Regions from separate parts of the Paenibacillus sp. strain BS8-2 genome, predicted to be linked through region 1. Evidence: riboswitches for the same ligand, from Rfam matches in the RefSeq annotation. Region 1 holds a riboswitch; the other holds the start of a gene.
What was found. A riboswitch is a leader RNA that binds a small molecule or an ion and turns the genes downstream of it on or off. The one in region 1 is predicted to bind cyclic di-AMP.

Region 1 (5,515 bases):
TCATATTGGCAGCTTCCTTGGCGGCTGCAGTTCCGCTGTTCATTGCGATGCCGACATCTGCTTGCGCCAATGCTGGCGCATCGTTGGTACCGTCCCCAGTCATAGCTACCAATTTACCTTGCGCTTGTTCATGGCGAATGACTGCAATTTTATCTTCTGGCTTGCTCTCCGCGATGTAATCATCTACACCTGCTTCTCTAGCGATTGTTGCAGCCGTAAGCGGGTTGTCTCCTGTACACATCACCGTCTTGATGCCCATTTGCCGCATTTGCTCGAAACGTTCGCGCATCCCCGGTTTGACCGTGTCCTTCAAATAGATGATGCCATAGATCGTATTGTCCACGGCGACAGCCAGCGGCGTTCCTCCTGCCGTAGCTACTTTGTCGCTCCGAGCGTCCAGATCCTTGGGCACAATACCGCCTTGCTCCAATACCCATTTCTTAATCGCGTCCACCGAACCTTTTCTCACCTTGCGACCATCGCTAAGATCGATTCCGCTCATCCGAGTTTCGGCTCTAAATTCGACCCATTCCCCATTACTTGCAATGGCTTCTTCGTATTTCCATCCCAGCTTCTTCATTAATTCCAGCACAGAGCGGCCTTCCGGTGTTTCATCCTTAATGGAGCTAATGGCGGCCCATTCCCCTACACGTTGCTCCGATAGTCCGCCAACCGGTATAAATTCGCTAGCCATACGGTTTCCGTATGTAATTGTCCCTGTTTTGTCCAAAATAATGGTGTTAATGTCACCAGCGGCTTCAACCGCTTTGCCAGACATCGCAAGAACGTTGAATTGAGTGACCCGATCCATCCCCGCAATGCCGATGGCGGACAGCAGTCCCCCGATTGTTGTAGGGATTAGACAGACCAGCAAAGCAATCAGCATCGGTATTTCAAGCTCAATGTCGAGGTATGTTCCGTAGAAAGGAAGCGTGACGACGACAACCAGAAAGATGAGTGTCAGACTCGTTAATACCGTGTTCAAAGCAATCTCATTCGGCGTTTTTTGTCTCTTGGCGCCTTCAACGAGCGATATCATGCGATCCAGGAAGGATTCTCCGGGCTCACTTGTCATGCGCACTTTGATTTGATCGCTTAGCACGCGAGTTCCACCCGTCACCGAGCAGAAATCGCCGCCTGCTTCTTTAATAACAGGTGCAGATTCGCCCGTAATGGCTGACTCGTCGACAGATGCAAGTCCTTCAATCACTTCCCCATCGCCAGGAATCCATTGCCCTTGGGCAACAAGCACGATATCTCCTTTGCGAAGCTCGGTAGAAGGTACTTGCTTGATCGAGGAGCCCATCAGTTTGTTCGCGATCATTTCTTTTTTGGATTTTTTGAGCGAGTCTGCTTGCGCTTTACCTCTGCCCTCTGCTAAAGCTTCTGCAAAGTTAGCGAATAATACCGTCAATAGCAGGATGACAGCGACTGTAGCATTGAACCATACGGGAGTTGCACCCCCGAATGCATCAGGCACGAAAACGAACAACAACGTAATGATAAATCCAATTTCCACGACGAACATGATCGGGTTACGAATCATAACTCGTGGATCTAATTTGAGAATAGACGACTTCAATGCCTGTTTCACGATAGGTCCGCTTAAGGCTGATTTAGTTGGTTGACTCATGGTATACTCCTCTCCAGTAACGGCTATGGCGCCAAAGTTAGTTGCTCGGCAATGGGCCCGAGTACAAGGCTCGGGAAGAAGGTCAGTGCGCCAACAATAAGCACGGCTCCCAAGAATACGACTGCGAATAAGGCAGTGTCCGTGCGGAAGGTGCCAATCGATTCGGGTACCGTCTTCTTCGCTGCAAGCGAACCCGCCACGGCAAGTAGAGTCACGATCGAGAAGTAACGACCTATAAACATGACTAGGCCAGTCGATATATTCCAGTAGGTTGTATTGTCCCCTAGTCCTTCGAATCCGGAACCGTTATTGCCGGCTGATGATGTGTATTCGTACATGGCTTGCGTAAGACCGTGGAAGCCGGCGTTCGAGATCGTCTCCGGATAATAGAACAAGGCGATTGCCGTCGGTATCAAAATGATGAACGGAGGAACCAGCATCGTCAGCGCGATCAGCTTCATTTCCTTCCCTTCAATCTTCTTGCCAAGATATTCTGGCGTTCTGCCTACCATTAATCCGGACAAAAATACGCCAATCATTGCGTATATCAGCACGTTCATAAATCCGGCACCTACACCACCGAAGATGGTATTCAGCATCATGTTCGCGATGGTTACCAATCCAGCGATCGGCGTCAACGTATCATGCATCGTATTAACTGCCCCCGTCTCGGAGGCTGTAGTGACAACCGAATATAAGACGGATTGCTCGATACCAAACCGTGTCTCTTTGCCTTCCATGCTGCCGTGATCCTGATCGATGCCAAGCGCGCTTATGGCGGAGTTGCCTGCTTGCTCTGCGCCGAGAGAGATCCCTAACATCATAATGAACAATGTGGTCATGGCGACGAATAGTACCCGTCCTTGCTTGGGGTTGCCCACCATCTTCCCATACGTGTACGGCAACGCCGTGCATAATAACATCATCAATATTATCTGCAGCGTGTTACTTATTGCGCCGGGATTCTCGAATGGATGCGCTGAGTTGACGCCCATAAATCCGCCGCCGTTGTTGCCGAGCTCCTTAATGGAGAGGAACGAAGCCATCGGTCCGCGCGCAATCGTCTGTTCTTCGCCTTGCAGCGTCTGAGCAACTGCCGCAGGTTCCAGCGTTTGAGGAACGCCAAGTGCTGCAAAGAGTAGAGCGGCCACAATCGCAATGGGCAATAATACACGAACAATGGAACGCGTCAGGTCCACGAAGAAATTGCCCATTGGCTTGCCTGCGAGTCCTCGCATAAAGGCGATAACAACGGATAACGCAGTTGCCGGAGCCGTGAACATCATAAATACGATAGCGACCATCTGAGACAAATACGATAGACCGCTCTCCCCGCTATAATGCTGCAGGTTCGTATTGGTCATAAAGCTGATCGCCGTATTAAACGCAAGCGTAGGCTCCATGTTTGGAATATGGCTGGGGTTAAGCGGCAGATAGGCTTGCATTCGGAAAATCATATAAACCAGCAAGATCATAACTCCGTTGCTGAGGATGACGGTTGCGGCATACTTTTTCCATAATTGGTTGGTAAGGGATAGACCTCCCAAGCGGTAAATCAATCTTTCTATTGGACCGAACCATTTGTCCAGAACAGTCGTTTCCGAATGGAATACCTTAGCCAAATATAAGCCTGTTGGTCTGGCCAACAAGAAAACTATTATTAAAGTGATGAAGATCGCGATCAAAGCTAACATTGTTGCATACTCCTTCCCGCTAGCGGCAGCTCTAGAATTTTTCTGGATTCAACAGCACATACGTCAAATATACGAAAACAACGACGACCACCACGCCGAGTGCGAGCATCATTGCGGCTCACTTCCTTCCGAAGCAACACTTCCGCACCACGCTAACAGTCCTAACATGCCTGCTAGTGAGACGGTTAAGATCCCAATCATGACAATATCCATTTACGTTCCTCCCTATATCAAAAATGAAACATCCCCGCCGTTGGAATACAGAACGTGCCCGCAGCTGTGGACGGCGAAACCAAAATAATTTCCTCTTGAATGGACATGCTGCGCCTCACACCCCTTTATTTGGGCAACAAAAAAAGAAGCTGCACGAAGAGGAACCTTCATCAGCTTCTTAGGCACAGGGAAAGAACCGTGTCTAATCACGACAAATTGTTGCCTCTATAGACGCTTACGAGGTTAGCTGTCGGATTCGGGCGTTAGAGTCGCCCTACATGCCGGATACGTTCATTTCCGGTCACGATTCACCCCAAATCCACATTAGACATACATGCGGATTGTATATGGGTCCCCCGTTCTCAGGTGCCACTTCTCTTGGGAAGTGGCCTACTAGATTCAGCGATTGTTCGCCCGTACATGATTCGGGCTATATCAACTTGACGTCATCATCCTTTCCTTGGATTCGAAGGAATGTTTACTTACCAGCAATTCAGCGCTGAACGGAGTACGTGAATCCATTCATGGCAACATGTTACTCCCCCTCGTAAAAGCTGTAAAGCAAAGCAAACGTCAAATTAGATGGTCTACGTTTTGCTAAGTTCGAACACTCCATATAGCAACGTATTATCGCTCGTTTCCTATCGTTTGCTCTCATTATCGATGGATTATAAACATTTTTATGTAATTTTTACACCTGCAGCGTGTTTCATTATTCGTTATTATTAAGTAATCTAGGAGAAGAACAACAAGCGTAACTACGAAGGAAGTGATTCCAGATCGTTCAGTCTCTTGTAAGGCGGATTGCATTATCGCCATATATAAGCACCACCTTGTTCATTACAATTATGACTTTGTTATTAGTACCCGTTGGTCGCTTATTCGACCTGGCAAACGTAGCGTTACTTTATTTGTTGCCAGTGCTCTTTAACGCGGTATACCTAGGGCTACGGCCCGCCATTTACGCCTCGTTTCTCGGTGTGTTTGCCTTTGATGTTTTTTTCGTGCCGCCTGTCTTAAGCTTAACGGTTGCTGACTTAAAATATTTCATTACCTTTGGTGTTTACTTAGTTGTCGCCGCATTAACAGCAGGACTTGCCACAAGGCTGAAGCTGCAGGCTCAGTATGCCAAGTCCAAGGAAGCCCAGACCGCTGCCTTATACGCATTCAGCAGAGAAATGATATCGGTATCCAATATCCATGATTTGTCGGAGCGATTGTTGTCGCAGCTACCAAGGAAGTTTGGGCTGCAAGCTACGATGTATGTGGAGGAGGAGACCGGTACGCTGGGACTCTCTGGCCATACAAGGGGAATCGACGATAACCACAAACGGGAATTGGCATCAATTGGTATCGATTACATGTATAAACGCGCTGAAGGTGATGGTTCAGAGTGTTTGATGCTTGGTCAACATTTGGTATATCTGGCATGGCTGCATGCCGATCATCGCAAATATGGCCTCCTTGTTTGTTACTCCGAATCGGCAACTGCACAAGCTACACAAGCATCGGACGAGATACAGCAAGTGATTAGAACATTGGCGGGTATTACAGCCAATACCATCGCGCGTATTAAACTTGCCGAAGAAGCCAAGATTGCTCTTGTATCGGCTGAGTCCGAACGGATGCGTACCACGATTCTTAACTCAGTCTCGCATGAGCTGCGGACGCCTCTGGCGGCGGTTATCGGTTCTGCCACAAGCCTTTTGGAGAACGACCATCTATTCACTCCATCCGATCGCGTGGAGCTCCTCGAGACGATTCGGGACGGCTCCCTTCGAATGAACCGATTGGTCAACAATTTGTTAAACATGGTAAAGCTGGAAAGCGGTATGTTGTATTTCCGGAAGAGCTGGTGCGATCTCGAAGATGTTATTAACGCAGCCGTGGGCCAGGCCCGCGATTATCAGCAGCAGCGCAAGATTAGAGTCGTTCTTCACCATGAGGAGCCCGTTGTAGTGCCTGGAGATGAAGT
Region 2 (5,515 bases), 330 kb from region 1:
TTGAGTGAATCCTGCACCAAGGTGTACATATGCAATGAAGAAGGGATTCAGCTGTCGGCCAATTTCAGCAGAGGCGAGGATGGCGGCTGGAGGCGTGAAGAGGAGTACAGGCACGCTAATTGGAGTTGGCGACCGTACTTCGTACCCAATCTGGTGCAGTTGAATGAGACAAGACGGGCTATCGTGTCCCGCTCGTATACGGATCTCGACTCCAGGGCTTGGATTCGGTCAATCTCGGTGCTGGTCCGTCCCGGCATTATCCTGTTTGCGGATAGCAAGGACGGAGTAGGTCCGGTATAGCCATCTGACCAGCGCCTGATTATCCTCGTTAATAGGAAGGCTCGTACACCATGCAATGAAACAGCTCCGGATCGCCGCCTGTTAACGAAGGGAGCAGATAGGTGTCCGTAATCCGAAATCCTGCCTTCTCATAGGCGCGGATCGCTCGCTCGTTCCAGATCAACACCTCCAGATCGATCTCGTTGCCGGGCATCCGGCGCAGCGCTTCCTCCGCCAGCATGCGAACGATGGATGCGCCAAGTCCCATCCCACAGAGATCTGGACGAAGTCCCAGTCCCAGCCTCGTGACGTTCCCCAGCGGGAAAAACTGGACATAGCCAATCAAATCATGCCGTTCGTCAAGAATGGCTCCATATTGCTGTATGCGCAGGACGGGATCACCGAATTCGATCTCGTCCTTTTGCATGGCATCCCAATCGGGCCAGTTGAAGCGCTCATAGGGGGCGCTGTACGTCCAGTCGCATAACTGGGCAGCATGGTCTAATTCCAGCGGCACGATAGTCATCGTTGATGTGTTTGGTTTATAATGAATAGGGTTCGGTTCAATCTCTTTATTGTTCATCATAATTGGATTATATCAGATAGGCGCTTGCTCGCGCGTATGTATCATAAGGGGAATTATCAACGTGAAGAAGCTGTTATGGATCGGTTGTTTATCTTATCTGGTTATAGGCATCGCCCATGTGGTGGGCGGTTCAATATTAGAGCAATTAATGGACTATTATGACGTCACCTATAAGGATGGCGGGCAATGGATCATGAATCAATTCCTCGGGTTTATGGTAGGGGTGCTGCTTGCGCCAAACTTGACCGCTCGGATTGGCAAACGTGGTGCCGTTCTGCTCGCTATGGGGTTGTTGACCATCAGCGAAGCGGCATATAGCTTACTCTTGCCATGGGGCTGGATGCTTGCGTTCGCCCCGATTGCAGGTATCGGGTTCGGGATGACGGAAGCGATCGTGGGAGCGGTGATCCTTGATACGATGAAGGGGAAGGCTTCGGCGATGAGCCGGCTGGAGACATTCTTTGGCATTGGGGCGCTTATTATACCGGTTACGGTGGCTTACTTGATACAAGAGCATGTCTGGCAGCTCTCATTTCCAATCCTCTCGGCAATGGCGGGAATTACGTTTGTATTGTGGTTGACCATGTCCTTTGGCGAGCTGGATGACAAGCTCGGCATAACGGCGGCCAAGGAGTCGGCGGCTGCAGCAGAACGGGCTGAATCGAGTCATTTGATTACCAGTAATATAACGGCAGGGTCGAAGAGGGGATGGCTTGGGTATACAGGCAAGCTGTTGCCGTTCTTGGTTCTTAGCGCGTTGTTCTTTATGGTGTATGTAGGGATGGAGATGAGTTTCTCCAACTACCTGCCTTCGATATTAATTGCTCGTACCGATCTTGGAGAAGCCGCTGCTGCTGCCTCGCTCAGCTTGTTCTGGGGAACGGTGGTGCTCGGACGATTGTTTGCCGGAATAATCGCCGATCGAATCGGCTATGTCCGATACTTAGCGATTGCAGTGACGGGAGCGTTAGTTGTTTTTGGTGTGATGACGTTGACCGGGCAGTTGTATTGGATGATGGTGCTAATCGCGCTTAGTGGTCTGTTCTTCTCCGGTGTATTCGGGATCGCTCTTGTCTACGCCAACAGCCTGCTCCCAGGCATGACGGAGCGGACGACGAGCCTGCTTGTCGCATTCGGTGGTATTGGCGGGGCGTTGTTCCCGCGAGTGACAGGCTGGTTGATGGATCGATTCGATGTAGAACTGACGATTAGCTATCTGGCCATCTTAGTTGTCATCATGTTGCTTCTGCTTGGAGCCATGCTCCTTCAGGGGCGCCGCATCGCGCGGTTCGAAACGAAGGAACAGAGCTAGGGCAGGTCGTACGACATACAAAAGGACCTCAATCTCCATGTAACAGTGGAAGTTGAGGTCCTCTTGTATGTGTGAGGCATATGTCCATTAAATACGCGTACGTTAGGGACAGTCCTGAATCACATCTCTTACTTGGCTGCTGCGACAGTCAGAGCTTGATACTCCTTCTCGTCCATTACGCGGCGCGCTGTTACGAAGCGCGACTTGTAATACGAGCCGTTCAGAGGTTCGATCGTAACGCCGTATCTCGTGGAGGCGTGGGCGAAGTTGCCGTCGCCAACGTAGATGCCTACGTGCGAGATGCCGCCGTTTATCTTGCCGCTTGTGTCGAAGAAGACTAGATCGCCCGGCTGAAGATCCGCCTTAGCGACTTTCGTGCCTTGCGTTGCTTGGTCTACCGATCTGCGAGAGAGATCAATACCCATCTTCTTGAATACGTAGCCAGTAAATCCGGAGCAGTCAAAACCTCTTGTGGTGGAACCGCCGTACGAATAAGGAGTTCCGATAACACCATCAATGATGCCGTCCATCTCGGAGCTTGCGAAAGCGCTTCCTGCCTGGAATGCAAGCAGAAGCACAAGCCCCAGCAATACAGAGCTAATCTTCTTCTTCAACTTGTAGTTCTCCTTCCGGTGCCGACGAGGTTAGCTGTGGGGTTCGGTTGAAGGTTCCCTATGACTTCACAGGCGCTGTATGGAAACAGACGTCGAAGCCAATTCACCCAGAGTGGTTCCCCCGTTTCCCTTGCGGGAATTAGGCAATATCATCCAAAGTTATTAACTAAGCATTATAATAATAGGAAAATGTTGATTCGTGTTGAATATGAGAAGATATTAATAATAGAGTGATAATTTTGGTGTTTAAAAGTGAAATTACTGGGTATAAGCGTACTGCCAAGGCGTGTAATTTGGCTGAGTTTTGTGTAAAATAAGGAGATAACAAAGTGGAGCGAGAGGCCGCTAGACAGGGTGTATCTCGCGTACTCACGGTAGAATTGGCGCTGCAGTGATAGGGATACCGTAATTCCCTTCAGGGGCGCACGAGTGGAAGGGGTAGGTCGCTAGTGGAGAACGTGCAGGAGAATAAGACATCATCCTCCAATTTCATTAAGAATATTGTCGTAGAAGATTTGAAGAGTGGGCGCGTGCAAGAGGTCATTACGCGTTTCCCGCCGGAGCCGAATGGTTATCTGCATATCGGACATGCCAAGTCGATCTGCCTGAACTTTGAGCTTGCCGACGAGTTCAAGGGCAAGACGAATCTGCGATTCGACGACACCAATCCCGTTAAGGAAGATACGGAATATGTGGATGCAATCCAAGAGGACGTGCGTTGGTTAGGCTTCGAGTGGGAGGAGCTACGCTTCGCTTCGGATTACTTCGAGGAGCTGTACAACCGTGCAGTGCTGTTGATTAAGAAGGGCAAAGCCTACGTTTGCGATTTGACTGCCGATGAGATGCGGGAGACAAGGGGGACGTTGACAGAACCAGGCAAGGAAAGTCCGTACCGGAGCCGCAGCGCGGAAGAAAACCTGGATCTATTTGCGCGGATGCGCGCAGGTGAGTTCAAAGATGGCGAGCGAGTTCTGAGAGCGAAGATCGATATGGCTTCGCCTAACATTACACTTCGTGATCCTGTGCTGTATCGCATCTCGCATTCGCATCATCACCGCACAGGCGACGCATGGTGCATCTATCCGATGTACGACTATGCCCATCCGCTTAGCGATGCAATCGAAGGGATCTCGCATTCGATCTGTACGCTGGAGTTCGAAGATCACCGTCCGCTCTACGACTGGGCTATCGCCGAATGCGAGATGGAGAGCGTGCCGCATCAATACGAATTCGCGAGACTCAACATCACGAATACGGTCATGAGCAAACGGTATCTGAAGCAACTCGTGGACGAAGGCGTCGTCGATGGCTGGGACGATCCTCGGATGCCGACGATCAGCGGGATGCGCCGCCGCGGCTACACGCCGGAAGCGATTCGTGCGTTCTGCCGCGAGATAGGCGTAGCGAGAAGCAACAGCGTTGTAGACGAGCGCAACCTCGAGCACTTTATCCGCGAGGATCTCAAGCTGAAGGCGCTGCGTACCATGGCGGTTCTGCGTCCGCTCAAGGTTGTCATCACGAACTATCCGGAAGGACAGACAGAGCTGCTGGATGCGGAGAACAACTCGGAGAATGAAGAGATGGGTATACGCCAAATTCCGTTCTCCCGTGAGATTTATATCGAACGAGACGATTTCATGGAAAATCCGCCGAGCAAATATTTCCGGTTGTTCCCTGGCAACGAAGTGCGTCTCAAGCATGCATATTTCATCGTTTGCCAAGAGGTCGTGAAGGACGAGCATGGCGAGGTGACCGAGCTTCGCTGTACGTACGATCCCAAGACCAAGAGCGGAAGCGGCTTTACCGAACGTAAGGTGAAGGGCACAATCCACTGGGTGGAGGCATCGCAGGCGGTACCCGCGGACTTCCGGTTGTTCGAGCCGCTTATTACAGATGAGGCGAAGGACGAAGGCAAGTCGTTCCTCGAGTGCATCAATCCAGGTTCGATGCAAGTGGAGAGCGGATATGTGGAGCCGAACATGAAGGAAGCTGTCGGAGGAGATAAGTTCCAGTTCTTCCGCCATGGCTACTTCAGTGTTGACGCCAAGGATTCGAACGGCGAGAAGCTGGTATTCAACCGTATCGTGTCGCTCAAGAGCTCATTCGACCCATCCAAAGCCTAGTAAGCCAAGTGGCAGCGGATATCGTTGACCTCTAGGTCGAGTATCACGATAACGAATACGATTCTGTATATGTCGAAAGCCGGTCAAGCTGAAATGCTTGGCTGGCTTTTGTTGGAGTGGGGAAGCGGGTCGGGAGGGCAAACGGATGAGTAACACGGACACTCGGGATGGACAGCCTCCCTTCTGCCATGGCTTGATCCTTGCCGGAGGGCAAAGCTCGCGTATGGGGCAGGACAAGGCACTGCTAGTCATAGACGGGCATACGCTGCTCGGCAGGTTGATCGGCGCAATGCGAGTGGCTTTATCTGGGGATATCGTCATTGCCGTTCATTCGTCGGAGCGAGAGGCGCTGTATAGGGAACGTCTTGGTACGTTGCCGCAAGGTGTGCGATTTGTCTATGACCGGATTCCAGAAGCGGGTCCGTTAGGCGGACTTGCTGCCGGTCTCGCATCGTTGCCGGCAGGGTACGCGTATGTGGCGGCTTGTGACTCTCCGGAGTTGTCTCCGAGCTGGGTGGCGAGACTGCTGGCTGAGGCTTCTGCCGAACAAGGTGTGCGGGTCGTTGCTGCAAGGGGCGAGCCGCTGCACGCGCTCTATCAT

Region 2: it holds a riboswitch for cyclic di-AMP, as region 1 does, so the genes downstream of both, ACX1C1_RS05935 (C40 family peptidase) here and kdpF (K(+)-transporting ATPase subunit F) in region 1, are expected to answer to the same signal.

The regions. Positions count from the first base shown of each region.
Region 1 is NZ_CM137010.1:1,693,097-1,698,611, forward strand. Features, by position in the region: gene kdpB (potassium-transporting ATPase subunit KdpB) at 1-1,633, opposite strand, end outside; gene kdpA (potassium-transporting ATPase subunit KdpA) at 1,657-3,327, opposite strand; gene kdpF (K(+)-transporting ATPase subunit F) at 3,359-3,439, opposite strand; cyclic di-AMP (ydaO/yuaA leader) riboswitch at 3,757-3,955, opposite strand; gene ACX1C1_RS07490 (ATP-binding protein) at 4,362-5,515, shown strand, end outside.
Region 2 is NZ_CM137010.1:1,367,937-1,373,451, reverse strand. Features, by position in the region: gene ACX1C1_RS05950 (EAL domain-containing protein) at 1-300, shown strand, start outside; gene ACX1C1_RS05945 (GNAT family N-acetyltransferase) at 329-862, opposite strand; gene ACX1C1_RS05940 (MFS transporter) at 927-2,177, shown strand; gene ACX1C1_RS05935 (C40 family peptidase) at 2,306-2,791, opposite strand; cyclic di-AMP (ydaO/yuaA leader) riboswitch at 2,796-2,947, opposite strand; gene ACX1C1_RS05930 (glutamine--tRNA ligase/YqeY domain fusion protein) at 3,241-4,914, shown strand; gene mobA (molybdenum cofactor guanylyltransferase) at 5,060-5,515, shown strand, end outside.